4 regions of the Shewanella sp. SM29 genome follow, and region 1 is predicted to be linked to each of the others. Evidence: predicted binding sites of a transcription regulator. Region 1 holds the regulator's gene; each other region holds the start of a gene.
The links. The regulator LexA, encoded in region 1, represses DNA repair genes until DNA is damaged. The targets are predictions, from matches to a motif close to TACTGTATNNNNATACAGTA.

Region 1 (7,766 bases):
GATCTGTAAGACAAAACTCAACCGCTAAAGACAAAAAAGCCCTCACATGGAGGGCTTAAATCATCACAACAAATTAGGAATATTGCGGCAGTAAATTTGCCATCGCGAGCAGATGACATGCACCCGTGACTATGCCAAATAACACCACAAGAATAATCAGCGGTGTACCGCCTATCACTCTAAAACCTGTGCTATCGGGGAACAACTGCCGCGATTTATAGGCCATCAGCGCCGGGACGATTACCGCCCACACTGTCGCCGCTAATGCCGCAAAGCCAATCGCTACTAAGAAGCCATCGGGAAACAGTAATCCTAAAATCGTTGGCGGCACAAAGGTCACTAACGCGGTTTTCATTCGGCCAGAGCGTGAATCATCAAAACCAAATAAATCGGCAAGATAATCGAACAGACCTAAGGTCACCCCTAAGAAAGATGAAGCCACGGCTAAGTTAGCAAACAGGGTCAACATACTGTTTAACCAGCTACTCGCCATCACCTCAGACAAAGCGCCCACCAACACTCCCATATTGCCACCTTGAGCAATAATGTCGATAAACTGGCTGCGGGGAATATTACCCATAGTCGCCACTAACCAACAGGCATAAATCACCAGCGCGATAAAGGTGCCGACGAAAATCGCCTTGATAATGGTGGAAGAATCTTTGCCGTAATACTTCACTAAGCTGGGGACGTTACCATGGTAACCAAAGCTAGCGAGACCAAAGGGCAGCGCCGCCCACAGATAAGGTGAAAAGCTGTTATTACCATCGGGTTCGAGCAACTTAGTCACATCAATTTCGATCAATAAATTTCCGATCGCGAGGAAGAAGGTAATGATCATACCGCCGAGCATAATCGTGGTAATCCGATCCACGGCTTTAGTACTGATCAACACTATGCTCGCCAATACTATGGCGAACACTAGCCCTGCCACGCTTTGCGGTAACTCAATTCCCATGCCCTGCAAGCTGTGATTCACAATCGAACCACCGCCGCTGATATAGGCATAAGTCAAAATATACAACACGAAAGCGATAGAAACGCCGTTCACTATCCGCCAAAACTGCCCAAGAGTTTGCTTGCTTAAGGTATCGAAGCTAGCACCAGGTTCGAAATGTAAATTGGTTTCGAGCAACAATAAGCCCGACATCAACATGCAAAACCAAATACCCAATAACATTAAAATCGAATAGCCAAACCACATACCTGCACCGACCACGGGCAGAGAAAACATCCCAGCACCTACGGTCGTGCCAGCAATAATCATGGCACCACCAAGCAAGGACTTACCTGCGGGCTTATGCTTAGCCGCATTCATATGATTTGCCATTAAACTGTGTGCTCCGCGGTGACACTCGCCACTATCGTTTGTCTCACTGACGGACGTAATAAGCTATTGGCCTGATCTCGTATGCGATTGATATTGGACTTATCTTCACTATCCGCCAGATATCCCAATTCTTTGAGCTTCACGCTCAAAGTACCGTAGAGTTTTTTATCGTAGAACTCAGGCGCGGTAATACCATGTAAAGCCCCTAAACGCTGGGCGAGTAAATGGCTCTCAGACTCAAGTTCTGAGCGCTCCATCTTAGGTCTGTTCGCTAACAGATTGAAAATAATAGCGTAGCGTTGCAGAGTCTCACTCACTGAACTGGCTAACAACAATAATTGGCTTGAGTGCTCAGGCACGACAGCTAAAGTATCAGTCTCAACCACTAAACCTTGCCCAATCAGGAAATCCAACACTTGCTCAACATAGGCTGGTAAGTCTTTAATTCCCATGAAGAGTTCGGCTTTCAGCAGTGGATAAAAATCGGCAACGATTGAAACGACTTGCTGGCGCAGGATCTGTTCATTATGGGTTAAACAACTCGCAATTAATGACGGTACGATAAATAAGTGAATGATATTGTTACGATAGTAAGTCATAGACACTGCCTGACTCGCTTCGATAGACACTATTTCCCCTAAAGGATCGGCACTAACAACAAACTTGTTCAGCTCTAAACCTTGCTGCACTAAATGCTTACCATCACCTTCGGCAACAGATGTATAAGAAGTGTAAGGCACTTTTTTGAGTAGGGTCAGATACAAATCAAGCTGACGCTCCAGCAGACTACGTTCTAAGGCGTTTTGATCTGTCGCCAGCAAAACTAAGCTAGTCAAAGTCACCGAACTCGCGGCTGCGGCATCATTGATACGCGTCATCACCCGATTAGCCAGCACGTTTACCGCTGGCGTTAACCAACTTGGTTTCTGTTCGGGATCATCGGCCAACTCAGCACGCCAGTTTGGCGCACGCTCATTTAAGAAATTTTGCAGGGTAATAGGCTCGCCAAAATTCACGTAACCTTGGCCAAAATTACCTAATTTGCGAATGGCACCGAACACCTGCCACACAGATTCTTTTTTCTTTTTCTTACCGCTTAACTCTTTATGGTAAGTCGCCACTTCCATCACATGGTCATAGCCTAAATACACAGGCACAAGTGTGACAGGACGTTCAATACCGCGCAGTACGCTGTTCATCGTCATGGCGATCATGCCAGTTTTCGGCGCCAACAGACGGCCAGTACGTGAACGGCCACCTTCGGAGAAGTATTCCACCGAATAACCTTTAGCAAACAGCTGGTCTAAATACTCACGAAATACTGCGGTGTACAGCTTGTTGCCATTAAAACTACGGCGGATAAAGAAGGCACCACCGCGACGGAACATAGGTCCCGCGGGCCAAAAATTGAGGTTAATGCCGGCAGCAATGTGCGGCGGAACCATGCCTTGATAATACAAAATATACGATAACAGCAGGTAATCCATGTGGCTGCGATGGCAAGGCACATAAACAATTTCGTGGCCATCGTGGTGCAGCTGGCGAACTTGCTCGGCGCCTTTAATGTTGATCCCGCTGTAAAGCTTGTTCCACAGCCAAGTTAAGAAACGCTCGGCAATACGCACTAAACTGTCTGAGTAATCAGCAGCGATTTCATCGAGATACTCAATGGCCGTCTCGCGCGCTTGGGTCTCAGAAATCTTTTTACTGGCGGCTTCTTCTTGAATCGCTTTGCGCAGCGACTCAGATTTGAGTAACGAATGAAACAGTGCTTGGCGGTTTGGCAGCACAGGCCCTGTCATTACCTTACGTTGACGACGGAAATGCACGCGTGCAACCCGTGCTAACTTATGGGCAATCCCCATGTCGGTGCCATGTTCGTCAGCCATGTAACGCAGGGATACGGCATTCGAAAACTGCACGAAGTTATGTCGACCTAAGAACAGAATCATCAAGCACTTGCGTAGCCAAGTCGGGTTTTCCCGCTCAAATACGGCCGCCTTCATAGTGTCGTCTTCTTTCCCTGGCGTGCGACCCCAATACAAACTCACGGGCACCAGTTGAATATCCAATTCAGGACGTTCCTTATGCACGGCTAACAAACGCATAAAGCATTCGAGGAAAGGCTCATTACCAGCACGTTCGCCAAACAGTGGCTTACGCCCTTGAAGACAGACAACCCGAGGCGCAGTCACACCATTAGCCACTAGAGGCTCATAAGGGCTTGGTAAACCTAACTTAGCCGTTATTTCGCTCAAAGCAGCTATGTCACTAAGGGATTCTGTTTTCATCACATAAACAAGGGGTCTGGAAGCATCCAGATTCAGATCGGCAAAGGGATCCTGAGGCACCACAATAGTGTGCACTAAGTGTTTTTGGATCCAACGTAATGATTTCAACCAAAGAGAGTCGTGTTTAGGCATTATTCTTATGCAATTAAGTGCGTTTACTAGCCCGATAGAATACCAGACTATGGGCAATATTCGCTAATTCTCTCCAAAATAGCTAAAAAGTGGTTAATACTTGCGCTGCAAATAATACTGTATATACTAACAGTAACTGTATAGAAAAACAGGAAACACCATGAGACCTTTGACGCCACGCCAAGCTGAAATTTTAGAGCTAATTAAACGAAATATTGCCGATACTGGCATGCCACCCACTCGGGCAGAAATCGCAACCCGTTTAGGTTTTAAGAGCGCCAATGCGGCTGAAGAACATCTTAAAGCGTTGGCAAAAAAGGGCTGCATTGAGATCATGCCAGGCACATCTCGAGGCATTCGTCTACCTGCGGAAATCGAAGATTTGACTGAAACAGGTTTACCGCTCATCGGCCAAGTGGCCGCGGGTGAACCTATCCTCGCCCAAGAACATGTTGAACAGTACTACCAAGTCGACCCAAGCATGTTTCATCCCGCCGCCGATTTTTTACTGCGAGTAAAGGGCGACAGCATGAAAAATATCGGTATTCTCGAAGGTGATTTGCTGGCAGTTCATAAAGTAGAACAAGCTAGAAATGGTCAAGTGGTTGTCGCTAGAGTCGATGACGATGTCACTGTTAAACGTTTCGAAAAAAAAGGTAATGTAGTCTATCTACATGCCGAAAATGAAGATTACTCCCCGATTAAAGTGGATTTAGGCTTCCAAAGTTTAACAATTGAAGGACTCGCCGTCGGTGTGATCCGTAATGGAGATTGGCTATGAATAAACTACTTGGCAATGCCCCCCGCCATCCGGGCCTGTGGCTCGATGAAGTCCGTGATGCTGACTATGACTGGCACCATGCGCCCATCGCCTGCATGCCAACTAAGACTCAAGGTCGCCAAGAATTAATTCATCTGAGTGCACAACTCGCTCAGTTAAGCCAACAGGGCCGTTGGTTAGTGCTCATCAACCCTCCAAGTATTGGCTACAAGCAAATGCTCGCCAGCGCAGGTGTGCGTATGGATAGAGTTTTGCTGGTACATGCTAAAGATGAAGTCGAAACCCTGTGGGCGATGGAGAAAGCCCTGACAAGTGGTACGTCCAGTGCAGTCATTACTTGGACTCAATCATTGGATGCGCGGGATAATCGACGCCTACAAATCGTGGCTAAAAGTGCCCGAGCTATGGGCATAGTGCTTGAAGACGTAAACAGTCACTTACATGCCGACGTACGCATTGAGCAAGGCAATCTCTTCGGTCAGCAATCTTTTTTTAGCTCTGTACACTAAATATTCATTTAATTTTTTACCTTGAAAGCCGCCTCACCTATGAATGTGAGGCTTTTTTTTGGCAATTTTTCAGATAATTAGATAAATAAGTGATCTTGATCAATATTTAAACAGCAAGTATGGTTGGTTAAGTCGGTGATGATATATCACCTTCCGTGGTCAATAAGTCGGTGATGATATATCACCTTCCGTGGTCAATGAATCGAGTATTTATCGAACTCGAAGCGCCACTAAAAATAGAGAACAGATTTATTTCAGCAGTATGTGCCAGCGTGGCTAATTACCAGCAGTAACAATACTTGATTAAAAGTAACAGCCGCCAACGCACGTTGAAGTCAAAAAAGCTTTTTTGGGAACTGAAGAGTTTGCATAGAGTTGAGACTTACTGTGTTGCTCTTCTTTGTAGTTGCTATTCGCAATTGGCAGAGGAGAAGTCTTGTGAAGCAATTGTTGTATTGTTTACTCGTGGTGCTTTTCGCACCACCGTTGACCGCCGCGGACATGCGGTTCAACATGACCCCTGGCGTGACCGAGATCAGTGGCAAGGTTTATCACTTGCACATGACCATTTTGTATATCTGCTGCGCAATAGGCCTAGTGGTCTTTGGCGTCATGATTTACGCCATGATCAACCACAGAAAATCCAAAGGCGCTGTCGCGTCCCACTTTCACGAAAGCACTAAAGTTGAAATCGCTTGGACGATTCTGCCATTTATCATTTTGATCTTAATGGCGATTCCAGCGACAAAAACTTTAATCGCAATGGAAGATCCCAGCAACGCCGATCTCACCGTAAAAGTTACGGGGTCCCAATGGAAATGGCATTACAGCTATTTCGATCAAGATATTGATTTTTATAGCATACTGACAACACCCAGAGCACAAATCGAAGGCACCGAAACCAAGGGTGAAAACTATCTATTGGAAGTCGATAAACCGCTCGTTCTACCAATAAACCGCAAAATCCGCTTTCTGATGACTTCAGAGGATGTCATCCATTCTTGGTGGGTACCCGCCTTTGCCATTAAGAAAGATGCCAATCCAGGATTTATCAATGAGGCCTGGACTCGCATCGACAAACCCGGCATTTACCGTGGTCAATGCGCCGAGCTCTGCGGTAAAGACCATGGTTTTATGCCTATCGTAGTACAAGCGTTACCCGAAGCCGAGTTTGAGGCTTGGGTCACAGAGCAGAAACAAGCCGCAGGTGCTGCGGCTGAAGCCGCTCAAGCCGCTTTATCACAAACCCTAAGTAAAGAAGAGTTGATGACTCAAGGTGAACAAGTTTACCTCGGGCACTGCGCAGCCTGCCACCAGCCCAATGGCGAAGGGTTGCAAGGCGTATTTCCGCACCTTAAAGGTAGCCCGATTGCAACGGGACCGCTCAGCGGCCACCTTGAAATTGTGCTCAACGGTAAAACGGGTACAGCCATGCAAGCGTTTAGTAAGCAATTGACTGCACAAGAAATCGCGGCAGTGACTACCTACGAGCGTAATGCTTGGGGCAATAATACTGGCGATGCAGTGCAAGCCAAAGACGTCAACGAGTACATGAACGGCAATTCTGCACAAACATCCGCCGCGGTACCAAGCAGTACAACTCCGACACCCGCACCTGCAGACGTCTCAGCTGCAATCGATCCCGCAAGCCTCCCCACACTCAGCCATGACGCCCTCATGGCCGAAGGTCAAACTGTCTACGCGACCTTCTGTGCTGCCTGCCATCAAGTGACAGGTGCAGGAATACCACCCGCCTTCCCCGCGCTAGTGGGTAGTGCTATCGCCATTGGACCAGTCGCCAATCACATCGATATTGTGATGCACGGCAAAACGGGCACGGCTATGCAGGCATTTGGCAAACAGCTTAGCCCACAGCAACTTGCAGCAGTCATTACCTATGAACGCAATGCTTGGGGTAACAATACCGGCGATACAGTGCAACCTGCTGATATCGCAAGTCATGGACAGTAGGGGATAATGATGAGCACTACGACTCAAGATCAAACCGCAGCCCATGATGACCATCATCATGGTGCGCCAAAGGGCATCATGCGCTGGCTGCTAACCACCAACCATAAAGACATAGGTACTTTGTATTTATGGTTCAGCTTTATTATGTTCTTAACCGGTGGCGCTATGGCCATGGTGATCCGCGCTGAACTCTTTCAACCTGGATTACAATTGGTCGAGCCCAACTTTTTCAACCAAATGACAACTGTTCATGGGCTGATCATGGTATTCGGTGCGGTAATGCCAGCCTTTACAGGGCTCGCTAACTGGCTGATCCCTATGATGATAGGAGCGCCCGATATGGCGCTGCCACGGATGAATAACTGGAGTTTTTGGATACTCCCCTTCGCCTTCACTATCCTTCTCAGTTCGCTATTTATGGAAGGTGGCGGACCTAACTTTGGTTGGACCTTCTACGCACCACTATCAACAACTTATAGCCCAGATAGCACGGCGCTCTTTGTATTTTCTATTCACATCATGGGGATAAGTTCGATCATGGGCGCAATCAACGTGATTGTGACCATAGTGAATTTACGCGCGCCAGGCATGACATGGATGAAGTTACCATTGTTTGTGTGGACTTGGCTTATCACGGCATTCCTACTGATCGCGGTTATGCCCGTACTCGCTGGCGCAGTGACTATGGTGCTGACCGATAAGTTTTTCGGCACGAGTTTCTTCGATGCGGCTGGCGGCGGCGATCCTGTGAT
Region 2 (7,766 bases), on a different contig from region 1:
TCATGTGGCCAATGTCGCGTGGTGATTAAGTCTGGCGGCGGCGATATTCTGCCAACGGAACTTGACCACATCAGCAAAGGTGATGCCCGTAAAGGTTGTCGTCTTTCTTGTCAGGTTAACGTTAAGAACGATATGGAAATCGAGCTTGACGAAGAAATCTTCGGTATCAAGAAATGGGAATGTGAAGTTATCTCTAACGATAACAAAGCCACTTTCATTAAAGAACTGAAGCTGCAAATTCCTGATGGCGAGTCTGTACCATTCCGTGCTGGCGGTTATATTCAAATCGAAGCACCTGCTCATCATATTAAATATGCAGATTTTGATGTACCTGCACAATACCGTGGCGACTGGGAACACTTCGGTTTCTTCAATCTTGAATCTAAGGTTGATGAAGAAACTATCCGTGCATACTCAATGGCTAACTACCCAGAAGAGTTCGGTATTATTATGCTGAACGTGCGTATTGCTACGCCTCCACCACGTAACTTGACTCTGCCTTGCGGTAAGATGTCATCTTACATTTGGAGCTTAAAAGCTGGCGATAAAGTGACAATTTCTGGCCCATTCGGTGAATTCTTCGCGAAAGATACCGATGCAGAAATGGTGTTTATCGGCGGTGGTGCGGGTATGGCGCCAATGCGTTCACATATCTTCGACCAACTGAAGCGTCTTCAGTCTAAACGTAAGATGAGCTTCTGGTACGGTGCACGTTCTAAGCGTGAAATGTTCTACGTAGAAGATTTCGACGGCCTAGCGGCTGAGAATGATAACTTCGTATGGCATGTGGCACTTTCAGATCCTCAACCAGAGGACAACTGGGATGGTTACACAGGTTTTATTCATAACGTATTGTATGAAAACTATCTGAAAAACCATGATGCTCCAGAAGATTGTGAGTTCTACATGTGTGGACCTCCAATGATGAACGCCGCCGTCATTGGTATGTTGAAAAATCTTGGTGTCGAAGACGAAAACATCCTGTTGGATGACTTCGGCGGCTAATGTTCATTAGTCCTAGATAGAAAAGTTGCAGATGTTGAGGTTAACCTTTCATCTGCAACTTTTGCATTTAAGGGCCCAAATAAGAGTAGTAGGTCACTATGTTTCAGACCTTAAAGATCAATACCTCAGCGTTAAAGTATTCATTTAACTGGCTAGTCCTCGTGGGACTGGCCTTTTTTGTTTCAGCCTGTTCTAAGCAAAACGAAGTCATTTCGTTGGCCGGCAGCACTATGGGCACGACTTATCACATTAAAGTCGTTCCGAATGAGCAGATGCCGACGGCGCAGTTACTTCAAGCGGAGATTGATTTAGCCCTTGAGCTAGTCAATGACCAGATGTCGACCTATCGGCCTAATTCAGAATTATCCCGTTTCAACCAATTGCCATTGGAGCAAAGTGTTGAAGTCTCACCGGATACCATAAAAGTGGTGCAAGAGGGAATACGTTTATATCAAGTGACGGATAAGGCACTTGATATTACCTTAGGTCCTTTAGTTAATCTGTGGGGTTTTGGACCTGATAAGCGTCCAACGAAAGTTCCGACACAGGCTGATATTGATGCGGCTAAAGCCAAAACAGGGATTAGTGAACTTTCCATTGAAGGCAACCGTCTAAGTAAGCACAACACCTATTTATATGTAGATTTATCATCAATCGCGAAGGGATTTGGGGTTGATAAGATCGCTTCCATTCTTGATAAATACCACGCGACAGGGTATTTAGTTGAAATCGGTGGCGAACTGAGTATCAAAGGTGCCAAAGGTGATGGAAGCTCTTGGCGTGTTGCTATAGAGCAACCGACCAATGATGGCTCTGAAGCCGTACAGCAGGTTATTGCACCTGGTACTATGGCGATGGCGACCTCTGGCGACTATCGTAATTATTATGAAGAAGACGGCCAACGTTTTACGCATATAATCGATCCGCGTACTGGTTTGCCGATAAATCATAAGTTAGCATCCGTGACTGTATTGCATCAAAATTGTATGACGGCCGACGGTTTTGCGACGGCCATGATGGTTTTGGGCACAGAAGCATCATTGGAGCTTGCCAAGAAGGAACACTTGGCGATAATGCTAATCGAAAAGCAAGGCGACGGATTTAAGGTCTATTACAGCGACGCCTTCAAGCCTTTCCTTATTTAGTTTTTGGAGTAAACCATGACCTCTTTTATCGCGGCATTTGTGATCTTGTTAGTCTTCTTTTTGCTCATGTCGATTGGTTATCTCATCAAGCGCAAAGCCGTTGAAGGAAGTTGTGGCGGTTTAGGTGTTCTAGGGATTGAAAAAGCGTGTGATTGTGATGACCCTTGTGACAAACGTAAACGTCGTATGGCCGCTGAAGAAGCACGTCGTGAGAAGTTAACGAAAGACCGCATTATCTAAATAGTCTTGATTCGATCATAGCCTCCGATTTAGGGGGCTATTTTTTGCCTCGTATTTTCTTACACGGGTTAATCATTTGAGATTTATCCTTGGGATTAGAGTGGGATAGCAAGTTAATCTAAGCAGGAATGAGAATGCTTTTCATCATTAAGTGAGTGAAATATAAAGATAATTTGAGTTGGTCGATAAATTGTACTAGGCTAGAAGCTTGATTTAGATCAATCTTTTCACGCTTACCAAGGATAGTAACTTATGAAAGGTCATCCTAAAGTGGTTGGGCAACTGAATCGGGTGCTTACCTGTGAGTTGACCGCCATCAATCAATATTTCCTCCATGCCCGCATGTTTAAACATTGGGGCTTAGAGAAGTTAAACCACGTCGAATACAAAAAATCCATCCAAGATATGAAGCATGCCGATAAGCTCATCGAGCGAGTGCTGTTTTTGGAAGGTCTGCCTAATCTGCAACAACTCGAAAAACTTCGCATTGGTGAACATAGCCAAGAGATGCTCGATTGCGATCTGGCCATGGTGCAAGAGCAGCTTACATTGCTGCGTGATGCGATCAGCTTGTGTGAAGCTGAACAGGACTATGTGAGCCGCGATCTGCTGGAAGATATTCTCGAAGACGAAGAAGAGCACTTAGATTGGCTTGAGTCGCAGCAAGAGCTCATTACGCTAACCGGTATTCAAAATTATCTACAATCGCAAATTAGCGACCAATAGGAGCAAAATATGAAAGGCGATAAAGACGTCCTCGATGCGTTAAATCGACTCCTAACGGGAGAACTCTCGGCAATGGATCAGTATTTTGTCCATGCCCATATGTACGAAGATTGGGGCCTGAAAGAACTCTATGAGCGTATCGCCCATGAGTCAGATGATGAGAAAGCCCATGCAGCCAAATTAGTGCAGCGCATTTTATTCCTCGAAGGTACACCCAATGTTGCCGCCCGTGAGGCATTGAACATAGGTAAAGATGTAGAAGAAATGCTACGTAATGATCTCGCCTATGAATACAAGGTCGCGGACGATTTGCGCAAAGTGATTGCACTGTGTGAGCAGAAGCAAGATTACCAGACCCGCGAAATCCTTGAAGTATTACTCGACGATACAGAGTCTGACCATATGTATTGGCTCGAAAAACAACTTGGGCTTATTGACCGTGTTGGATTGCAAAACTACCTGCAAACTAAGATGTGAGCCTTAGATTGTTAGGTTGAGTAAATACCTAGGTCACTGAGTGTAATGGCCTAGGAAACTCAGTTATTAAGCATGTCTGTTGTTCCTCACACTTGTCTTGTTCTCTTTTCCAGCGCTAGGCCACATCTTATTGGCCCAAATCTATCAGGAATACTTGATTACTGTTTTTATATACAGTATTTTGGCGTTGGAGGAATTCAACGTGCGAAAAATTATTCATATCGATATGGACTGCTATTTTGCTGCAGTGGAAATGCGCGACTTTCCTGAGTACCGTGGCAAGCCTTTAGCCGTAGGCGGCAGTAGCGACCGTCGCGGTGTTATCAGTACTTGTAGTTACGAGGCACGTAAATTCGGTGTACGTTCAGCAATGGCAACGGCTTATGCCTTTAAGTTGTGCCCTGAGCTGATTTTAGTACCAGGCCGGATGCAGGTTTACAAAGAAGTGTCGCTACAAATTCGTGAAATATTTTCCAGATATACCCAATTAATTGAGCCGCTTTCCTTAGATGAAGCTTATTTGGATGTGAGTGAGTGCCAACAATATAAGGGCTCTGCGACCTTGATTGCGCAGGCCATTCGTCGCGATATCTTAGCCGAAACGGGTTTAACCGCATCGGCGGGTATCGCGCCAGTAAAATTTTTAGCTAAGGTCGCCTCGGATCTGAACAAGCCAAACGGCCAATATGTCATTACGCCAGAGACGCTTTCTGAGTTTGTTAAGACCTTAACGCTGCGTAAAATTCCCGGTGTTGGTAAAGTCACCGCCGAAAAGCTCTCTTCGCTCGGGCTCAATACCTGTGGTGATGTGCAAGCTTATTCTAAACCTGAGCTCTTAGCGCGATTCGGTAAGTTTGGTGGCGTGTTGATTGAGCGTTCCCAAGGCATAGATGAACGGGGGATTTCTGCCGACAGAGAGCGCAAATCAGTGGGTGTTGAAACCACATTAGCGAAGGATATTTATAGTTTAGAGCAGTGCCAGCAGGTGATGCCGAGTTTGATCCAAGAACTGTCCTTGCGTTTAAGTCGCAGTGCTAAGGAACGCAAAATACATAAACAGGTGGTCAAACTTAAGTTTAACGATTTCAAGCAGACTACAATTGAGCACCGGAGCGATGAAGTCTCAATTGTAATGTTCTATGAGCTACTCGCACAGGCTATGGAAAGGCAAGAAGGCCGTGGCATTCGTCTATTGGGTATTTCGGTCGGCCTCGCCGATTCTACTCTTGTCGTCGCCACAAGCTTAAACGGCCAGACTCAGTTGGATTTAGCACTCTAGCCGTTTATTGAGTCGATAAGCCGCAGACTCATGCCTGCATTGGCTCAATAAGCCTCGGGTGGATTCGCCAACATAAAATCAATTAACAGTCTGACTCGTAAGGGCAGGTTGTCTCGATCGCGATACATTAAGTAGGCGGTACGCGGAATACCTTGCCACTCGGGCAGTATTTGAATGAGTTTGCCACTTCGTATCTGTTCACTCGCCATGCTGATGGGTATGAGTCCAATCCCAAGCCCCGCCACCACGGCCTGACAGGCAATCGCCATATCATCGACGGCTAATTTGATATTCCCCCTTGGTTCAAACTCGACATTTTGCCCTGTGCTATTGTGCTGTAAACGCCACGTTTTTGTGGGCTTGGCGATGATAACCGGATGCTGATCCAGCTCTTCAATGGATTGCAGCGCATGCCACTGCGTTGCCGATGTGCTGGTGCAAAGTACAAAGCTAATCGTGGTAAGTGGCCTTGCAATCCAATCGGGATCTTTAGGTTCGCCCACTCGAAAGGCGATATCGATGGCGTTTTCACTGACATCGATATTCATGTTCGACAGACTTAAATCGATATCAATATTGGGATAATGCCGTTGGAAGGCGTTGAGTGATTCACCCAGCCAGCGATAGGTTGTATTGATGGGCGCCGAGATCCGCAATTTGCCAACCGCTTGATGTTTATCCGCATGCAACTCACCAGATACCTGGTTTAACTCGATAAATAGCGGGCCGCAGCGTTCGAGATACCGCTGACCTGTGGCGGTAAGATTGACTCTATGGGCGTCTCTGTGCAGTAAACGCAGGCCTAAGGATTGTTCTAACAGATTGATTCGACGGCTTAAGGTTGAAGGTGGAATGCCTAAGTGCTGCGCCGCGAGCTTAAAACTCCCTTGCTGTGCCACTACCCAAAATAAGCGCATATCGTCTAAGGAATAATTAAGTTTCATATTTGGAATTTAAGCTCTCAATCTTGTTGGTTTTAATAATATATGAAACTTATAAACTAAGCTCAATCCCAATTACCTCCCTAGAGTCCGATATGAAATCCCATACACCTTACATGACATTCGTTTGTCTACTGATTTGCGTTTTTAGCTGGGGCAGTGTGTTTCCGATTGCTAAGCGAGTGCTGGAGGAGATGTCAGGAGAATCCCTCGTCTTTTGGCGTTTTACTATTGCGGCTGTGACTCTAGCGTTATATATCGTTTTTACTCGTCAGGCTTGGCCCAAATTGAGTTTGGTGCAATATATTGTCATAGCGTTAGTGGGTGTGATTGGTGTGGGCGGCTTAAATCTGGCGTTATTTAATGGCCTGCAGCATACCTCTGCTGCCAATGGTGCCTTGATTATGGCGCTCAGCCCGCTAGTGACTTCAATCGTCAATGCGCTATTACAACTTGAATGGCTCAGCAGACAACAAGTGTTTAGCTTAGTGGGCGGATTGGCGGGCGTACTGCTAGTGATCACCAACGGTAGTGTGGAGCAGTTGCTCAACTTTAGTTTTAACCAAGGTGATGTGATGATTGCCGCCGGCATGTTGGCGTGGAGTGGTTATACCATTTGTTCGCAACGGGTCGGCCATTGGTTGCCAGTGTTGCCATTTACCTTGCTGAGTATGATAGCTGCCAGTGTGTCTATGTCCGTGGTTGGGCTTGGCCGAGGTGAGTTTCACCCTTGGCTGGAGTTGATGGAACTGTCGGCAACGGCTTTTTCTAGCGTACTCTACATAGGTTTGTTCGCCACTGTGCTCGGTTATCTGTTTTGGATTAACGGTGTTAAGGCGCTTGGCCCCGCTAAGGCATCGATCTTTTTTAATCTCGTGCCCGTTTTTGCAGCATTAACGGCGTTAGCCATGGGGCAGGCGGTGACGGAAATTCAGTTGGTAGGGATGCTGATAGTGATCCTTGCGTTGATGTTACCTATGTTAGTCAACATACGCGCGGCAAGAGGCTTAGTGGTTAAGCGCTGCTAATCTGTGCTAGCTTTGCTGTTTAAATATAAGGGAGCACCTGAATTCAGATAATCACTGCGACAGGTTTATGCTCCCTTATTCGTTTGAGGGGACCTTTCAAACATCACTGATTTACAAAAGGTAACTTATATAAAAGCTTTCACCCTCAAAAATTACAGTTTAAAGCGGCTGACCAGCGCCGTGAGGTTACTCGCCATTGACGAGAGTTGTACGCTTGCTGCGTAGATTTCATCAGTGGTTCGTAGACTCTCCTCCGACTGTTCGGCAATGTGTTGAATATTTTGATGACTCTCGTTGGCCATAGTGGTTTGCGCTTTAGCTGCAAGGGCGATTTGATTATTCATCTCACTAATTTGGCTGACCATTTCTGCAATATGCGCTAAGGCTTCACCGGCATTTCTGGCGGCTTCTACGCTTGAGATAGCCTTTTCATTACCGATATTAATCGCTGCCACAGCACTTTGAGTGCCATTTTGCACATTGGCGATCATTAATTTAATTTCTTCGGTGGATTGGTGAGTCTTAGAGGCAAGGGATCGCACTTCATCGGCAACCACTGCAAAGCCGCGTCCTTGTTCGCCCGCGCGCGCCGCTTCAATTGCGGCGTTAAGGGCTAATAGATTCGTCTGTTCGGCAATGGCTTGAATCACCTCAAGTACGCGGCCGATATGTTGGCCTTCCTGTTCGAGTTTATTGATCTGCATTTCTGCCGTGCCCACATCTCCCGCAAGTTCACGAATCACATTGATGGTTTTTTTCACTCTTGCCTGACCGTCGGCGGTAAATACGTCGGCTTGTTTAGCGGCATCGGCGGCATGACTGGCACTGACTGATACTTCTTGCACGGATGCGGCAATATGATCGCTGGCATCGGCGATTCTGTGGGTTGCAGCTTGTTGATCCATCAAGGTATGTTTTGCTGATG
Region 3 (7,766 bases), on a different contig from region 1:
TGGTATCACAGTATTGGTCTTAATATCTGCGAAGCTTGGGGTATGACAGAAAACTGTGCCTATTCGATCATCAACTATCCTTTTGATGCGCGTAAAATTGGTACTGTTGGCCGCCCAGTTGAGGATTGCCAGATCCGCCAAGGCGAGGATGGTGAGCTACTGCTCAAGAGTCCGGGATTAATGACAGCTTATTATCTGCAGCCTGAAGCTACTGCAGCAGCCTTCGACGCCGATGGTTTCTTCCACACAGGCGATCTGTGCTCAATTGATGCCGATGGTTGTGTCACTATTACTGGCCGAGTGAAAGACAACTTTAAAACCGCCAAGGGCAAATATGTAGCACCCGTGCCTATCGAACGTAAATTGGCGCAGGATCCCCATGTTGAACTGATTTGTGTGATTGGCTCTGGTCTGCCACATCCCGTCGCACTAGTGCAGTTATCCGAAGGGGCCAATCTACAAGCCCGTGAAGAAGTCCGCACCTCACTCAAAGCGACACTCGATAGCGTTAATCCGCACTTAGAGTCACACGAACATGTCGATGCGATTGTCGTGGTCAGTGATCCTTGGACGATTGAGAATGATGCGCTCACGCCTACCCTCAAAATCAAACGCCATGTGCTTGAAAAAGCCTTTAGCGAACGAGTTGACGGCATTCGTGGCGCCCAAGTCCGCTGGGAAGATGAATTAACTCAAAAATAACTAGGCCAAACAATCTGTTGGCGAGTATGGTCATCAGCTAAAACTAAGCACGCCTAGGGTGTGCTTTTTTATGACATATTCTGTCAAAATCCGATAAAACCACGTATCATGTACGCCAGTCGGCCAAGGGGCAATTCCCTTGTACTTTTCCATTCAATATTAGGTTTAACAGAGTCTAACGATGCTAATTACACTATCGATTATTGGCGGTTTTATTATTTTAACCTTAGGCGCTGAAGCCCTAGTTCGTGGCGCGAGTTCAATCGCTCTACGTTTAGGTATTACGCCACTTATCATAGGCTTAACTATTGTAGCCTTTGGTACTAGCGCACCAGAACTGGCTGTGAGTGTAAAGTCTGCTCTAGCAGGAAACAGCGGTATCGCCTTAGGTAACGTTATTGGCTCTAACATTGCTAACATAGGTTTGATTTTAGCCATCACCGCACTTATCCGCCCTATTCAAGTGCAATCTCAAGTCGTAAAGCGTGATATCCCTTTGATGATATTGGCTTCTATGTTGTTCTGGGCACTCTTGTTAGATGGCGAGCTCAGCCTAATTGACGGTGTGATATTGCTGTCACTACTGTTCGGTTATTTAGCCTTTAGTTACATCAGCTCGAAAAATGGTAATGAAGAGGAAGAGATTGAAGCAGGTCCAAATAATCCGCTACTTTCAGCCCTATTTATCTTAGTCGGTATTGGTATGTTAGTCGGTGGCGGTATTTTGTTTGTCAACGGCGCAGTAGATTTAGCCAAGACCTTCGGTATCAGTGAAGTCATTATCGGCTTAACGATCGTGGCGATTGGTACCAGTATGCCAGAGTTAGTAACTTCTGTTCTCGCGGCACTGAAAGGTCAGAGTGACATAGCCATAGGTAACGTTGTCGGTTCTAACATATTCAATATTTTGGGTATTTTAGGTATTACTGCAATAGTACAGCCAGTATCATCACTTGGCTTCCAACCCTTTGATTTCATCGTGATGTTGGCATTTGCCATCATGATTTTACCTTTCGCTTGGACAGGATTTCGTATTGGCCGCCGCGAAGGTTCAGTATTACTACTGTGCTACTTAGGTTACTTGGGCTACCTAATAAACCAAGCGAGCACTCAAGCTGTGGTATAACACTTAGCTGCTCATTTACGATAAAAAAACACCGGAGCCTCTCCGGTGTTTTGCTCTCTAGGTATTGCAGTCCTTTATTCATCACGCACCTTCTTTAAAGCACACCTCATAAAAAATATAAGCACACAACTCAACTGATGACATTTGTCATGCCAAAGCCATGACCTTTGTGTCTGCACTTCTTCTATCGAATTTCTGATAATGAGCCCGTACCCAAACATTGGGAAACTCACTCAATAAGGAAATACCATGAAAACATTACTCCTCGCCTCCAGCTTTTTGCTTATCAGTACTCACTCGTTTGCAGCAACACCATCAAACACTAACATCACCAATGTAGACGCGGCCTCGAATGCGATGAATCTAACGCAATTACAACAACTGAGCGGTAGCACTCAAGATTATGATAAAGCCTATGCGAACTATCGCTTAGCCATCAGTGCCAATGTAATGGGGCAGAAAACGCTCGCTAGCAGCGCACTGACTACAGCGCAAACCACATTAGAAGCACTCGAAACCAGCCAAGCGAATGCAGAATCCCTCGCGCTGTTATCGTCGGTTTATGGCATGCAAATCGCCTTAGACAATAGCAAAGGTGCAACGCTCAGTATGAAATCCGCCAAGGCGATTACCAGTGCCGAACAATTAGAACCACAAAATCCACGGGTAGCACTTGTTAAAGCCATCGCAGCCTATAACACGCCAGCCATATTTGGCGGCAGCATGCAAAATGCTAAGACCTTAGCCACTACGGCCATAGAAAGATTCGCCCAGCCTTGCGACAACATTTGCTGGGGTGAAGCCGAAGCCTACACGTGGCGCGGGCTCGCTAAACAGGAATTAGGCGATAGCCAAGGCGCGATTGAAGATTGGCAACAAGCGACCAAAGTACAAGCAGATTATGGTTGGGCAAAATTTTTGCTTCAACAAAATCAGCAATTAAGTGCAAAATAGACAAAGTTGTTAACGGGGATCTATGGCGCTGACGATAGCGCCAATCCCTAAAAAGAATAAATTAAAACAGATGCCATCGGTGGGCATTCAACAACCAACTCAGTGACACAGAGGCATCATGATAAGCACTCCCCTTCAGCTCGAACGAAAACTTGCTTGGGTGTATTTGATAAACTTAGTGTTTTATCTGATCCCACTTGCCATAAATCCCTATCCAAGCTGGAAAATCGCCCTCAGTTTTGCCGTGTTAATCCCTTTTATTGCCAGTTATTTTTGGACCTATAAGTGCAATAGCCGTAGCGCCTATCTGCCCATTCTCATTATGGTGGCAATAGCAATAGCGATCACACCAATCAACCCAGGCTCTATCTCGCTATTTACCTTTGCCGCCTTCTTCATTGGCTTTTTTTATCCTCTCCGGACCTGTCTGTTGGCTATTGCAGCCCTCATCAGCCTGCTGTTTGCCCTCAATGAGATTTACCACTTTAACAGTTACTACTTTCCGCTTTACGGCTCGGGATTAGTGCTCGGCGTGGGCATGTTTGGTGTCGCCGAACGCAGACGTTATCGGCATAAATTGAAAGAACAGCAAAGTGCCCAAGAAATTGCCACCTTGGCCACTATGCTTGAGCGTGAACGTATCGCGCGGGATCTACACGACATTATGGGGCATAGCCTATCTTCCATCGCCCTTAAGGCTGAGCTAGCCGAAAAACTTATCGCAAAACAAGAATATGAACTCGCATCAACCCAACTGATTGAGCTAGGACAAATTGCGAGGGAAAGTTTAAGCCAGATCCGCCACACAGTGTCAGACTACAAACACAAGGGCCTAGAGAGTTGCGTGACGCAGCTTTGTAAATCCTTAAGGGATAAAGGCTTAAGTGTCGAGCTCAGTGGTGAGCTACCCAAGCTAGGTGCAAGCACAGAAAGCCAACTGAGTTTGATCCTCACCGAACTCATTAATAATATTCTTCGCCATAGCGGTGCAAGTGAATGCTCTATCCACTTTTCTAAGCAATCAGACCGCCTGCTGCTCGAAGTCAAAGACAATGCCGCGGCCAAACCTTTTATAGAAGGTAATGGCCTCACTGGTATACGCGAGCGTCTCGACAGTTTAGGCGGCAGCTTGAGCTATAATCTCGAACAGGGATATAGATTTACCGTCAGTTTACCTTTGCAGGGAGCAACACATTAATGAAGATTTTATTGGCGGAAGATCAAGCTATGGTGCGAGGAGCACTCGCCGCACTCCTTACGCTTGCAGGGGGTTTTAGTATCACCCAAGCGAGTGACGGCGACGAAGCTCTAAGCTTACTCAAACAGCAAAGCTTTGATCTCTTGCTAACGGATATCGAAATGCCCGGCCGCACAGGCTTAGAGCTGGCTACATGGTTAAAGGAGCAACATAGCCAAACCAAGATAGTGGTCATTACCACCTTCGGCCGTGCAGGCTATATAAAACGTGCCATCGAAGCGGGTGTGGGCGGCTTTTTGCTTAAAGATGCGCCCTCGGAAACCTTAGTCAACGCGATTCAACAAGTGATGGCGGGAAAACGAGTGATCGATCCTGAACTTGCCATGATGGCGATTGGCGATGTCGACCCGCTCAACGACAAAGAACGCCGCGCTCTTCGCCTCGCTAGCGAAGGCAAATCCACCTCCGACATCGCCGAAACTCTTTTTATCGCCGAAGGGACTGTTCGCAACTACCTCTCAGAAGCCATAGCCAAGCTCAATGCCAGTAATCGAATCGATGCAGCCCGCATTGCCAAGCAAAAAGGCTGGTTGTAATAACACTCACAGTTAACCACGCTTTCAGCCTAACGATATCTTATCAACAATTTTGTGGTCTTAAGGCCACAGAAGGATATTAGCTATGCTTCCAAACAAAATTTGATAACACCCTAATTCCCCTTGAGATTGCCTTACGCTTATTCTCTGTTAATATATGTATAAATTCACAGTGATTGAGTGCTAACGACTTGCAGCAATTGGATCTTGTTCCGATCACCGACCTCAAAGGCGTCGCCAAAAAGGTCGCGGAGAAACTCGCAAAGCTCGGCATCACAACAGTACAAGATCTGCTGTTTCACTTACCCCTGCGCTACGAAGATAGAACCCAAATCTATCCCATTGCCGCCCTCAGCCTAGGCGGTTATGGCACTATAGAAGCTGAAATCCAATCGACACAAATCATCCAAGGCCGCAAGCGCATGCTGGTCTGCAATGTGCGCGACGATACGGGCAGCTTAAGTCTGCGCTTCTTTAACTTTTCCGTTGCTCAGCGTAATGCCATGCAAAATGGTTTGATGATCCGCGCCTATGGTGAAGTGCGCCGTGGTAGTCATCAAGCTGAGATAGTGCATCCAGAATATAAAGTCGTCTATCCCGGTGAAGATGTTCATCTGAGTGATACCCTAACGCCGATTTATCCCACGACTGAGGGCTTAAAACAGGCGAGTTGGCTAAAGCTGACCGAGCAAGCCTTGGTATTGCTAGAAGAGGGTGGCTTAACTGAACTTCTGCCACCACAATTGCAACCTAATAACATCAGCCTTAAACAAGCGCTACAGACGCTACATCGCCCTCCTGCGGGGATCTCTCAGTTCGATTTAGAGCTAGGTCAACACCCAGCCCAGCAACGACTCGTGCAGGAAGAATTACTCGCCCACAATCTCAGCATGTTACGCCTAAGGCAGCGCAGTAATTTAGATGCCGCTGTCACCATGCAGGCCACGGGGCAGTTGCTCAATCCCTTCCTCGCGGCTTTGCCCTTTAAGCCGACTGGCGCCCAGCAAAGAGTCGTGGCTGATATAGGCAAAGATTTAGAAAAACCGCACCCTATGATGCGCTTAGTGCAAGGGGATGTTGGCTCTGGCAAAACCTTAGTCGCGGCGATGGCGGCATTACAAGCGATTGAAAACGGTTATCAAGTTGCCATGATGGCACCGACCGAGTTATTGGCCGAGCAACATGCAACTAACTTTGCCGCTTGGTTTGAGCCACTCGGACTTAAGGTAGGTTGGCTGGCGGGAAAACTTAAAGGCAAGGCCAGAACCCAATCCCTTGCGGATATTGAATCTGGCGCAGCCCAGATGGTGATTGGCACCCATGCCATCTTCCAGCAGCATGTAGTCTTTAGCAAACTCGCGTTAATTATTATCGATGAGCAACACAGATTCGGCGTACACCAACGCTTAGGCCTGCGGGAAAAGGGCGTGAACCAAGGTTTCCACCCGCATCAATTGATCATGACAGCCACACCTATTCCCCGCACGCTGGCGATGACGGCCTATGCAGATCTCGACACGTCCATTATCGATGAACTGCCGCCGGGGCGAACTCCAGTGACCACTGTGGCGATTGCAGATTTACGCCGTAACGAAGTGCTTGAACGGGTCCACAACGCTGTCATCAGCGACCAACGTCAGGCCTATTGGGTATGTACTCTGATTGAAGAATCCGAAGTGCTCGAATGCCAAGCCGCCGAAGACACAGCCGAAGAACTGCGCCTCGCCCTGCCCGAGCTCAATATTGGCCTAGTTCATGGCAGATTGAAGAGCGCCGAGAAACAGCAAATCATGGCCGACTTTAAGGCAGGCATTATTCATCTACTGGTAGCGACAACCGTGATTGAAGTGGGCGTCGACGTGCCTAATGCCAGCCTGATGATCATTGAAAACCCTGAACGTTTAGGTCTAGCACAACTACATCAACTGCGCGGACGAGTCGGTCGAGGCGCCATCGCAAGCCATTGTGTGTTACTCTACAAGGCGCCGTTGAGCCATACCGCCACCCAAAGACTGAGTGTACTCAGACAAAGCAATGATGGTTTCATCATAGCGCAGAAAGATTTAGAAATTCGTGGCCCAGGTGAAGTGCTTGGCACTAAGCAGACGGGACTGGCTGAGCTCAAAATTGCCGATCTGGTGCGCGATCAAGCTTTGATCCCACACATTCAGAAATTAGCGAGCCATGTAATGGCGCAAGCCCCCGAAAAGGTCGATGCAATTATTTTACGTTGGCTCGGGCACAGACAGCACTATGTGCAGGCTTAGGCCGCAAATATTAAAGGGTAAAGAACGAGGCGTAACATCTGCCTTTACTCGAAATAAATTGTTTATGTTCAGCTAAGCGCTATAGACAAGCGCATGGAAACTTGCAAAATGAACCTGCGGCCTTCAAATAGCCCGCTCTTGCACTTTAATGTTAGCTGCATGTATTCACCAAGTTACCTTGACACTCAAGCGAAGGATGTAAAATGCAAGTTAATCAAGATGATAGAATAACACCTCAAGAGACTTCTTCTAGCAGCAATCGCTTTGCGCTTTTTGCGATAGTGCTCGTCGTGCTACTTTCTGCCGGAGGATATTATTACTACAGCGGTGATTCTGACTCACCTAAACTCATCCCTAACGCCCCTATTGTATTGCCTGAAACACCGCCATCTGAACCTATGACGCTCGAAAGTGCGCCAGAGCCTGAAACCACAGAGACGACGCCTGCCGTTACAGAAACGAACACCAATAGCACTGAAACCACTGCAGTGGCAGAGCCTGAAGTTGTCGTAGAACCTGTGCCTGTGCTGGCTGAAAGTGATGCATTTGTGCAACAAAAAGCTCTCGCCATGATCAATAACAATGTGCTGAGTTCTTCGTTAGTGCAGCAAGATCTCGTCCGCCAATTTGTGGTATTCGTGGATAACCTAGCTCAGGGTGAATTAACCCGTAAAGTTAGCCCACTTAAAGGACCAGAGAAGCTGTTCTCAGTCTCAGAAATCACCAACAAAGTGTATTTAAATCCTGAGGGTTTCCACAGATACGATGCCTATGTTGACTCGATTGCCAAAATGGACGAACAGAGCTTAATCACAACTTACAAGCAACTGACGCCGCTCCTAGAGGAAGCTTTTACCGAACTCGGCTACAGCAACGCCAAATTTAACGACAGAATGCTGCAAGCAATTAAAATGTTACTCGCA
Region 4 (7,766 bases), on a different contig from region 1:
CCTTTTGATTCCTACGATCATCTCGGTGAACGGGATTGGACTTTGATCGTGCAAGCCTTGAACAACTGGGTGCCCGATGCAGAAGCCCTGATCCAATGTTTTGATTTTATTCCGCGCTGGCGTTTAGATGATGTGATGGTGAGTTTTGCCACTCCTGGCGGTGGAGTGGGGCCGCATATCGATCTGTATGATGTGTTTATTTGCCAAGGTTCGGGACGTCGCCGTTGGCGCGTGGGCGATCTGGGGCCGCATAAAGAGTTTGCCGCCCATCCCGCTTTGCTGCACACAGAAGCCTTTGAACCGATTATCGATACTGAGTTGTTGCCCGGCGACATCCTTTATATTCCCCCTGGATTCCCCCATGACGGCATAACCTTAGAACAGTCTTTAAGTTTTTCAGTAGGTTATCGTACAGCTTCCGCCAAAGATATGGTAAGTGCTTTGGCCGATCATCTGTCTGAGCAAGATTTAGGCACACAGCAGATTGAAGATCCAGACCGCGAGCTGACAACGCGCAGTGGTTGTGTCGATAATCGTGATTTAGCGCGGTTACGTACGCAACTGACTAATATGTTAACCGATGAACTGGTGAGCGAGTTTTCGGGCCGCTATTTAACTCAATCTAAATGCGCCCTCGATTTACCCGATGAGCCGTTGGACATCACGCAAGACGAAGTGCTCGCTTGGCTCGATGAGCAGCCGCTTATTCGCCTCGGCGGACTGCGTTGTTTGTATTTTGATATCAATGTGGGACAAGGCGTTGTCTATATTAATGGTGATAAGTATCAGCTTTCAGCTGAATTGGCTGCGCTGATCCCACTCCTGTGTGATAGCAATCAGTTAGATAAAACCGCCTTAGCCCCCTGGTTAGCCGATGCCGATTTGCTTACGCAGCTGACTGAGTGGGTGAACCTCGGTTACTGGTACTTTGAAGACCTGAGTGATGAAGAGTGTTAAGGCTGAGATAATAGGCAAAGCATGATGGATGTTGATACCATTTTAGCGCTAACGCCGATGGATTTTAGTGTTAAGTCGGTTTTGCAATCGTTGGATTATAGTGTTGGATGCATTCTAGTGTTAGTTGAGATTTAAAACAGAATAATGTTGAAAGCCGCATCTATGTTTAGGGCAAGCTCATGCTTGCCCTTGCTTATCTTTTTAAGATCGCGAAGGCTTGCAAGTCTGCGTTATTGCTTTAGTCATATTTCTACTGCGTTCATTGTCTTATCATTTTTAATGTTAAACATTGGTTTTTAAAAGTATTTTACCAAGCGAGATGAGTTTTGCTGGCACAGTCTTAGTGAGATGGGTTTAGGCCGATAAGCCTATTCTGATTAATGTCGTCAGGAGTGGAGTGAGCTTCACTGAATAACCAATGCCTAGAGTATTAATGCGATTCGCAGATGGTCATTTAGCCTCTGGATTTGCTGATTATGTCACTATGGGCAGTTGTGCCCATTGGGTGGTGTAGCGCGGGGAGAGCTGTTCACGTTTTATCCCCCAAGTTGGGTCAATACCTTGTCCTGCAAACCAAATTTTTCCGCGGCCGCTGTGGTTCACTTTATCGAGTAACTGCATTAGCTCCTTGCTTTTAGGCCTAGGCGTGACGTCATCGAATAATCCGAGTTGAAACACGCCTGCACCAAAAAAATCCCCTAACATGACACCAGCCTTTGCATAGGCATGACCTTCACGCCAAATGCGTTGCAGTAGGCTTTGGCCAAGGGTGACAAAATCCCGCGTATCATTGCTGGGGCGAACTAAACTGCCCGACAGCGATTTGCTGTACTGGGGACTTGCATCGCTAAAAGGGCTAGTACGGACAAATACTGACATCGCTTTAGCGTACTGGCGCTCGGAGCGCAGTTTTTCACAGGCCCTAAAAGTGTATTCATTGATTGCCTGTTGCATCGTTTCCAAGTTATCAATACGACTGCCAAAGGAGCGGGAGCTGATAATTTGTTGCTTAGTGGCGGCGACCTCTTGTATGTCATCACAGGTAATGCCGTTAAGTTCGCGTACCGTGCGCTCAACGGTGACAGAAAAGGTGTCGCGGATAAGCTTTGGATGCGCATCCGCCAATTGCAACGCGGTATTTATACCCATGATGTTCAAGCGTTTTGTAAGCCTACGGCCTATTCCCCAGACTTCTTCGACAGGGATAAGCGCCATGAGTCGTCGTTGGCGTTCACGGTCGCGCAAATCAACCACGCCCCGGGTTGCTGGATAACGCTTAGCAGCATAGTTTGCCAGTTTGGCGAGGGTCTTTGTCGGCCCAATGCCAACGCAAACACTGATCCCTGTCCATTGCGGTATTCGCTGATAAATATCTAATGCAAGCTGATGAATATCGGTGCATTTATCGATGCGTGATAGATCTAAAAACGCTTCATCAATACTATACACTTCTACTTTCGGCACCATTTGCTCTAAGGTGGTCATCACTCTGTTTGACATGTCGGCATAGAGTGCATAGTTGGAGGAGAATACCGCAACCTGATGCTGGCGGAGTTGGTTTGCTATTTGATATACAGGCACCGCCATCTTGATGCCAAGTTGTTTGGCTTCTACGGAGCGGGCGACGACGCAGCCATCATTGTTGGATAACACCACAATCGGCTTGCCAACCAAATCCGGCCTAAACATCCGCTCACAGGAGGCATAAAAATTATTGCAATCGACGAGGGCGAATAGTGAGGGCGTCATTTGAGCTTTTTCACCACGTTGGTCACTACCCCAAAGATGTTTAACTCAGACTCATCATTGATGGCGATCGGGGAGAATAAGGTATTACGTGGTAGCAATTGCACCACAGGGCGTAGCTGTAATTGCTTTACGGTAAACTCACCGTTCACCGCTGCGACAACGGTATCACCGTGGGCTGGCTGTAGTGAGCGATCTACCACCAAAATATCACCGGAGAAAATCCCCGCTTCGATCATCGAATCCCCTTGGACTTTGACAAAAAACGTGGCGGCAGGATGTTTGATGCATAACTCATTGAGATCTAATGTTTGTTCTACATAGTCTTGGGCCGGTGACGGAAATCCTGCGGCAATCAAGGAGCTAAATAGCGAGAGCCGATATTGGGTATGTTTGGCGAAGCGGCCTAGGATCATCATAATAATAAATCACAATATACTGTACATATAAACAGTGTAGTCTAACTATGAAGCTTATCGAAAGAATTTATGTGGGGAGAGTTGTGTTATCGACCCAAGCGCTGTCGAGTGCTGAGCAATTGATGATGGCTGCTCTAAAGCACCCTTGACTGCTTGAATATCGCCAAGGGTGAGCGTTTCGTCCATTTAATTCAGTTAACGCACTTTAGTTAACCCGCTTTAGTTAACGCAATTTAGTTAATCCAACCTAGCCATAGCCACCATAAATAATCCAGTGGCATGAGCGCAATTATGGTTATTGCCACCAGCGGTAAGGTGATGCGAAGTAGTTTAGTTAATGGCTCTTGGGATAATTGCATCGCCAAAATCAAAGGAGCCACCTGATAAGGAAAAATCACGGTTGAAAACCCGATCACCTGCGTCATTAATACCGCAGGGGTGGAGAAGCCAGTTGCATTGGCAAAGTCTGCCGCCATGGGGGATAACACAGTCGGCACGCCTGGAACCGTTGCCACTAATCCCGTTAGCGTCGCGATTAACGATAACGACATAAAATTCAGGAACGATGCCCCTTGCTGCAAGGGTAACCATTCACTGAACAGTTGACCTAGCGCAGTGCCGAGCCCGGAATGATTGACCAATGCTCCCAGACCTAAGGCCGCCGCGACAAAAATGACGGTCGACAAATCCACTGAACTATTAAAACTCTTAGGCTCAAGCACTCCCCATTTGGGGAGCAATAACAAGATAGCCGTTGTTAATCCTACCCAAGCGGGATTAATGCCGTGCAGCGAGTCAGTCACCCAAAAGAGCAAAGTAATAGCCAGTAACAGTGCAACTTTCTTTTGCATACCAAGGTTATAAGCTTCTTTTTCAATAACGCGTTCAGGCTGGTTGTTATCAATTTTTGCAGGAAATAGGAAAACGACTAGCGCCACAATCAATATTGATTTGAGTAAGCCAAGGATTGGAAAATGCAATAAGAGATACTCAGTATAACCAAAATGGATATTGAATAGATTCTCACTGGAACCTGCCAATATCATGTTGGGAATATTCGCGGGCAACACGGCAAAACTGGGCATGTTGCACGCCAGTGCCAAGGCGGTCGCAATGCCTATCCGTCCATGGCTACCACGAGCAAAACCGACTTGCTCAGCTAACGCCATACCAATTGGCACCATGACCACAGCACGGCCAACGGATGAGGGCATCACAAAGCCAAGCAGCACGGCACTAAAGACCAAACCCGCAATTAAGCGTGGATAACTTGAGGTCAGTATGGGGGCAATCAAACTGGCCATTCTGCGACTTAAACCAGACTGAGTGATGGCACTGCCGATCACAAACCCCGAAATGATTAACCACACCGCAGTTGAGCCGAATCCGGAGAAAAGTATACTCGGCTCAATGAGTTTAAAAATGGTGGCAAGGGCAAAAAAGATTAACCCCGCCATAAAGGGCGGGAAGAAACCTGTGCTCCAAAACATCAAGGTCACTAACACTACGCCTGCGCTGTAGGAAAACACCGCGGGATGCTGACTTAGCGGAAAAAGCGCAAGTAAAGTAGCGATCAACAGTGCACTGAAAAACGCTAGCTGTTTAACGCCAATAAAACGTTTCATGTTTACTGACCTATTGGGTTGAATACGTAAAAGATGCCTACTAAGATAGCTGACTTAGTTTGGCGTTTTAAGAGGGTAATATGTCAAAATATGTTCCTAAAGCGACATTGTTAACACCCAGTGATGCGGCGTTTATCATAGATGCCAATCGGCCCGTACTGACCCATACTCGCAATATGGCGGCGGAAGCGGGTATCGAGCCTCACTCGCACCCGCGGGGTCAGCTACTTTGGGCCGCCAAAGGTTTGTTACGTGTTCGCAGTGAAAATGCCGTCTGGGTGGTACCCTCAACCCATGCCGTTTGGATCCCTTGCAATTTGCCCCATCAAGTGAACAGTGAAACCCACGCACATACTCGCAATATTTATATTGACCCTAGCTATGGCGTTAGGCCACAGGATACGCAAGTGGTGATGGTGACTATGACAGCGTTGATGCGCGAATTAGTGCTTAAACTTTGTGAAAGTTCACATCTTATGGACAGTGGACAACTGCATCGGCTGGGTTTGGTTGCCATCGATGAGCTCCAAACTCTGGACAGTCTGGATGCCCATTTACCCGCAGGCTCAGATCCAAGACTCAGCCGCTTGATCCAAACGCTGATCCGACGTCCAAAAGTGAGTTACTCACTGACCGAGTTAGCCGAAATGGGCGGCGCGAGTGTGAGAACGATTGAGCGACTATTCAAAGCTGAAACTGGGCTTACTTATCGACAATGGCGACAAAGATTTCGTTTGTTAAATTCGCTTGAGAGCTTAAGCCAAGGGGAGAGCACGACTATGGTGGCACATAGTTTAGGTTATTTGAGTGTCAGCAGTTTCAGTGCCGCTTTTAAAATGCAATTTGGTTGCACGCCGCAAGATTACCCGCAGCATAAGCCTATGAAAAGCGGGAGCTAAATCAGGCATCATAAAACCGTCTATAAAAAAGCTAGAACAATATCTAGGATGTTGTTCTAGCCTGCAATTTATCAAAGTGTCTTAAGCTAATGCGCTATTTTAATTGGCTATTTCAACTTGTCATTTCAATGCCGCTGGGACGATAGGGTAATAATCCCAGACTTGGCCATCGGTCATTGAGCGCACCAGTTTGATGTATTCTGCATGGGTCCAGGCGAGCGGTGTGGCAGAGTTGGTGCCTTGTCCGAGTTGGTAATGATAGCGGGTGGCATCGCCGACACCGTCCCACGCTTGCTCGGGTAACATCATGCCCGCATTCGCAAAGGTTTCCATGCCTTGCACATAGGTGTTGATTAACTGCTGCTTGGTTTGCTGCGCGTTATTGCCTGTTAGCTCGCCTTTTGCTTGGGCGAGTGCTAATTCAAAATGACCGCGCTCGCCGGTGAAGAAGGGCCAGATTCGGCCGCGTTGATCGGCGCTGTTGCTGCCGGATTCTGCGTAGTTTTTGCCAGAAACCGTATCCTCACCGTAGCCGTCGTTACCATAACGTCTAAAGCCTGGGATAGTGCTGCCATCTTTGGCGGTAAACACGTATTTTATGCGTAGGTTGTGCTCAAGCTCTGTATTATCAATCAGTTGAAGGCTTTGATTGATGAGCTTGTCAGTTGCACCGCGCACGCCATAACGCACTAGTTCTAAAAATCCGCCATCGAGGATCTGACGTTGATCTAAACCTTGCTTACCGTTATTTGCCGCCAGTGTATCGCTAGTGTTTGGCTCGCCATTCGGGCTTAAACGTAAATAGTAAGGCGCGCTGACATCTGCGCTGTTTTTCAATAGCCCTTGGGTGGTGACTAAGTGTTTTTCTAAACTATGACTTAAGTCTTTGGCGGCGGTAAGATAACGGGCGCTTGAAGTAATATCTTTAGCTTCTTTGGCAATTTCACTCGCGGCAACAAGACCGGCGATCACGGCAGCCGTTGTTGAGGGGGAGTAACCCGCTTGTTCTTCCCAACGTTCTTGCTGAGTTTTAGGTGGGGTGATTTGGGTGTGATTCCAATCCAGATTGACGTCACCGCCGCTGATCAAAAAGTCCGCTGCACCTTTGAGCATCTCTTGATACCAGTGACTGATCTCATCAGGGGTGAGTACGCCCGCTTGCCAGAGTTTCCAGCCGAGCATGATCGGCATGGCGGTTTGATCGAGCTGCACGCCGACCCATTCAATTTGGCCATCCACATGGGTTTTTTGCAGGAACCAACCGGGCGTACCCGTATAGCCGGGCGTCTTTTCGGTCACTTGCACTTTTTTCAGGTATTCGAAGGCCACCTTGGGCGTTTGTGTGTCACCCATGGCGAGGAATGCCATGGCGCATTGGTAAAAGTCACGCGGCCATACTGCTTTATAGCCAGTGCTCGGCACGGCTGCCGAAACCGTATCGCCCCAAGGGTTAGAAAGTGAAGCGATCAGTGCGCCGGCATAGGTTTTATCTTCCTGCGCTTTCAAGACCATAGCGCTGGTATACAGCAGCTTGCCGTTATCTGTGGTGTTGTTGGCCATGTTAGCGATGGCGGGCAGTGAGCTTAGGTAACCCTGCCAGCCTGCATTGTAATGGCTGAGCACAGCATCATAACCTGCGGCTAAGCTGGCATCGGCATTGGCTAAACTCTGGATTTCGTCTTTACCAAAACCGATGGCGAGATTAAAAGTGACGGGTTTGGCTTTGATGAGCGTTGGGTAGCTTGCGGTAAAGGCGATATTGCCAACGGTCGATTTATCTTGCGCACTGGTCGTTTGATAGGGCGTATCGAGTTTGCCGTTATCGGCCAAATCGGCTAGGCCATCGGAAACACCGACAAAGCCAGTCGTAGCCTGCACAAAATTCAGATCGGATTTTACCGTCATTACGCTACTGTCTTTGGCGGCGGTATAGGCCACCAGCGCCTGATTATTAGCATGAGTGTTGGCATGACTGTCAGTATGAGTGTCGATGCGGCCGATATCATTGGCGCCCGCATTGTCGATATGCGGATTGACATACAAATGCGGTGTAATGCCATCTTCAAAGGCGGTAAAGGTGACACGCATCATCAAAGTGTCGCGGTCGGGATCGGTAAAGA

Region 2: a site for LexA is predicted at 3,753-3,772, ahead of dinB (DNA polymerase IV). Genes of this name have one in related genera too.
Region 3: a site for LexA is predicted at 4,732-4,751, ahead of recG (ATP-dependent DNA helicase RecG). Genes of this name have one in related genera too.
Region 4: a site for LexA is predicted at 3,140-3,159, ahead of umuD (translesion error-prone DNA polymerase V autoproteolytic subunit). Genes of this name have one in related genera too.

Annotation. Positions count from the first base shown of each region.
Region 1 covers NZ_JAKKRN010000025.1:26,879-34,644, reverse strand. The annotation lists gene mtr (tryptophan permease) at 74-1,330, opposite strand; gene plsB (glycerol-3-phosphate 1-O-acyltransferase PlsB) at 1,330-3,753, opposite strand; gene lexA (transcriptional repressor LexA) at 3,914-4,534, shown strand; gene L5L77_RS16140 (cell division inhibitor SulA) at 4,531-5,043, shown strand; gene coxB (cytochrome c oxidase subunit II) at 5,482-7,014, shown strand; gene ctaD (cytochrome c oxidase subunit I) at 7,024-7,766, shown strand, end outside.
Region 2 covers NZ_JAKKRN010000010.1:62,978-70,743, forward strand. The annotation lists gene nqrF (NADH:ubiquinone reductase (Na(+)-transporting) subunit F) at 1-1,005, shown strand, start outside; gene L5L77_RS08950 (FAD:protein FMN transferase) at 1,104-2,150, shown strand; gene nqrM ((Na+)-NQR maturation NqrM) at 2,166-2,390, shown strand; gene bfr (bacterioferritin) at 2,643-3,116, shown strand; gene bfr (bacterioferritin) at 3,126-3,593, shown strand; gene dinB (DNA polymerase IV) at 3,796-4,872, shown strand; gene L5L77_RS08975 (LysR family transcriptional regulator) at 4,917-5,816, opposite strand; gene L5L77_RS08980 (DMT family transporter) at 5,909-6,841, shown strand; gene L5L77_RS08985 (methyl-accepting chemotaxis protein) at 6,994-7,766, opposite strand, start outside.
Region 3 covers NZ_JAKKRN010000017.1:40,204-47,969, reverse strand. The annotation lists gene L5L77_RS13185 (AMP-binding protein) at 1-702, shown strand, start outside; gene L5L77_RS13180 (calcium/sodium antiporter) at 884-1,828, shown strand; gene L5L77_RS13175 (hypothetical protein) at 2,078-2,782, shown strand; gene L5L77_RS13170 (sensor histidine kinase) at 2,901-3,980, shown strand; gene L5L77_RS13165 (DNA-binding response regulator) at 3,980-4,576, shown strand; gene recG (ATP-dependent DNA helicase RecG) at 4,768-6,843, shown strand; gene L5L77_RS13155 (DUF3014 domain-containing protein) at 7,047-7,766, shown strand, end outside.
Region 4 covers NZ_JAKKRN010000019.1:83,473-91,238, forward strand. The annotation lists gene L5L77_RS14250 (cupin domain-containing protein) at 1-957, shown strand, start outside; gene umuC (translesion error-prone DNA polymerase V subunit UmuC) at 1,432-2,706, opposite strand; gene umuD (translesion error-prone DNA polymerase V autoproteolytic subunit) at 2,703-3,122, opposite strand; gene L5L77_RS14265 (SLC13 family permease) at 3,356-4,747, opposite strand; gene L5L77_RS14270 (AraC family transcriptional regulator) at 4,828-5,646, shown strand; gene L5L77_RS14275 (glycoside hydrolase family 15 protein) at 5,767-7,766, opposite strand, start outside.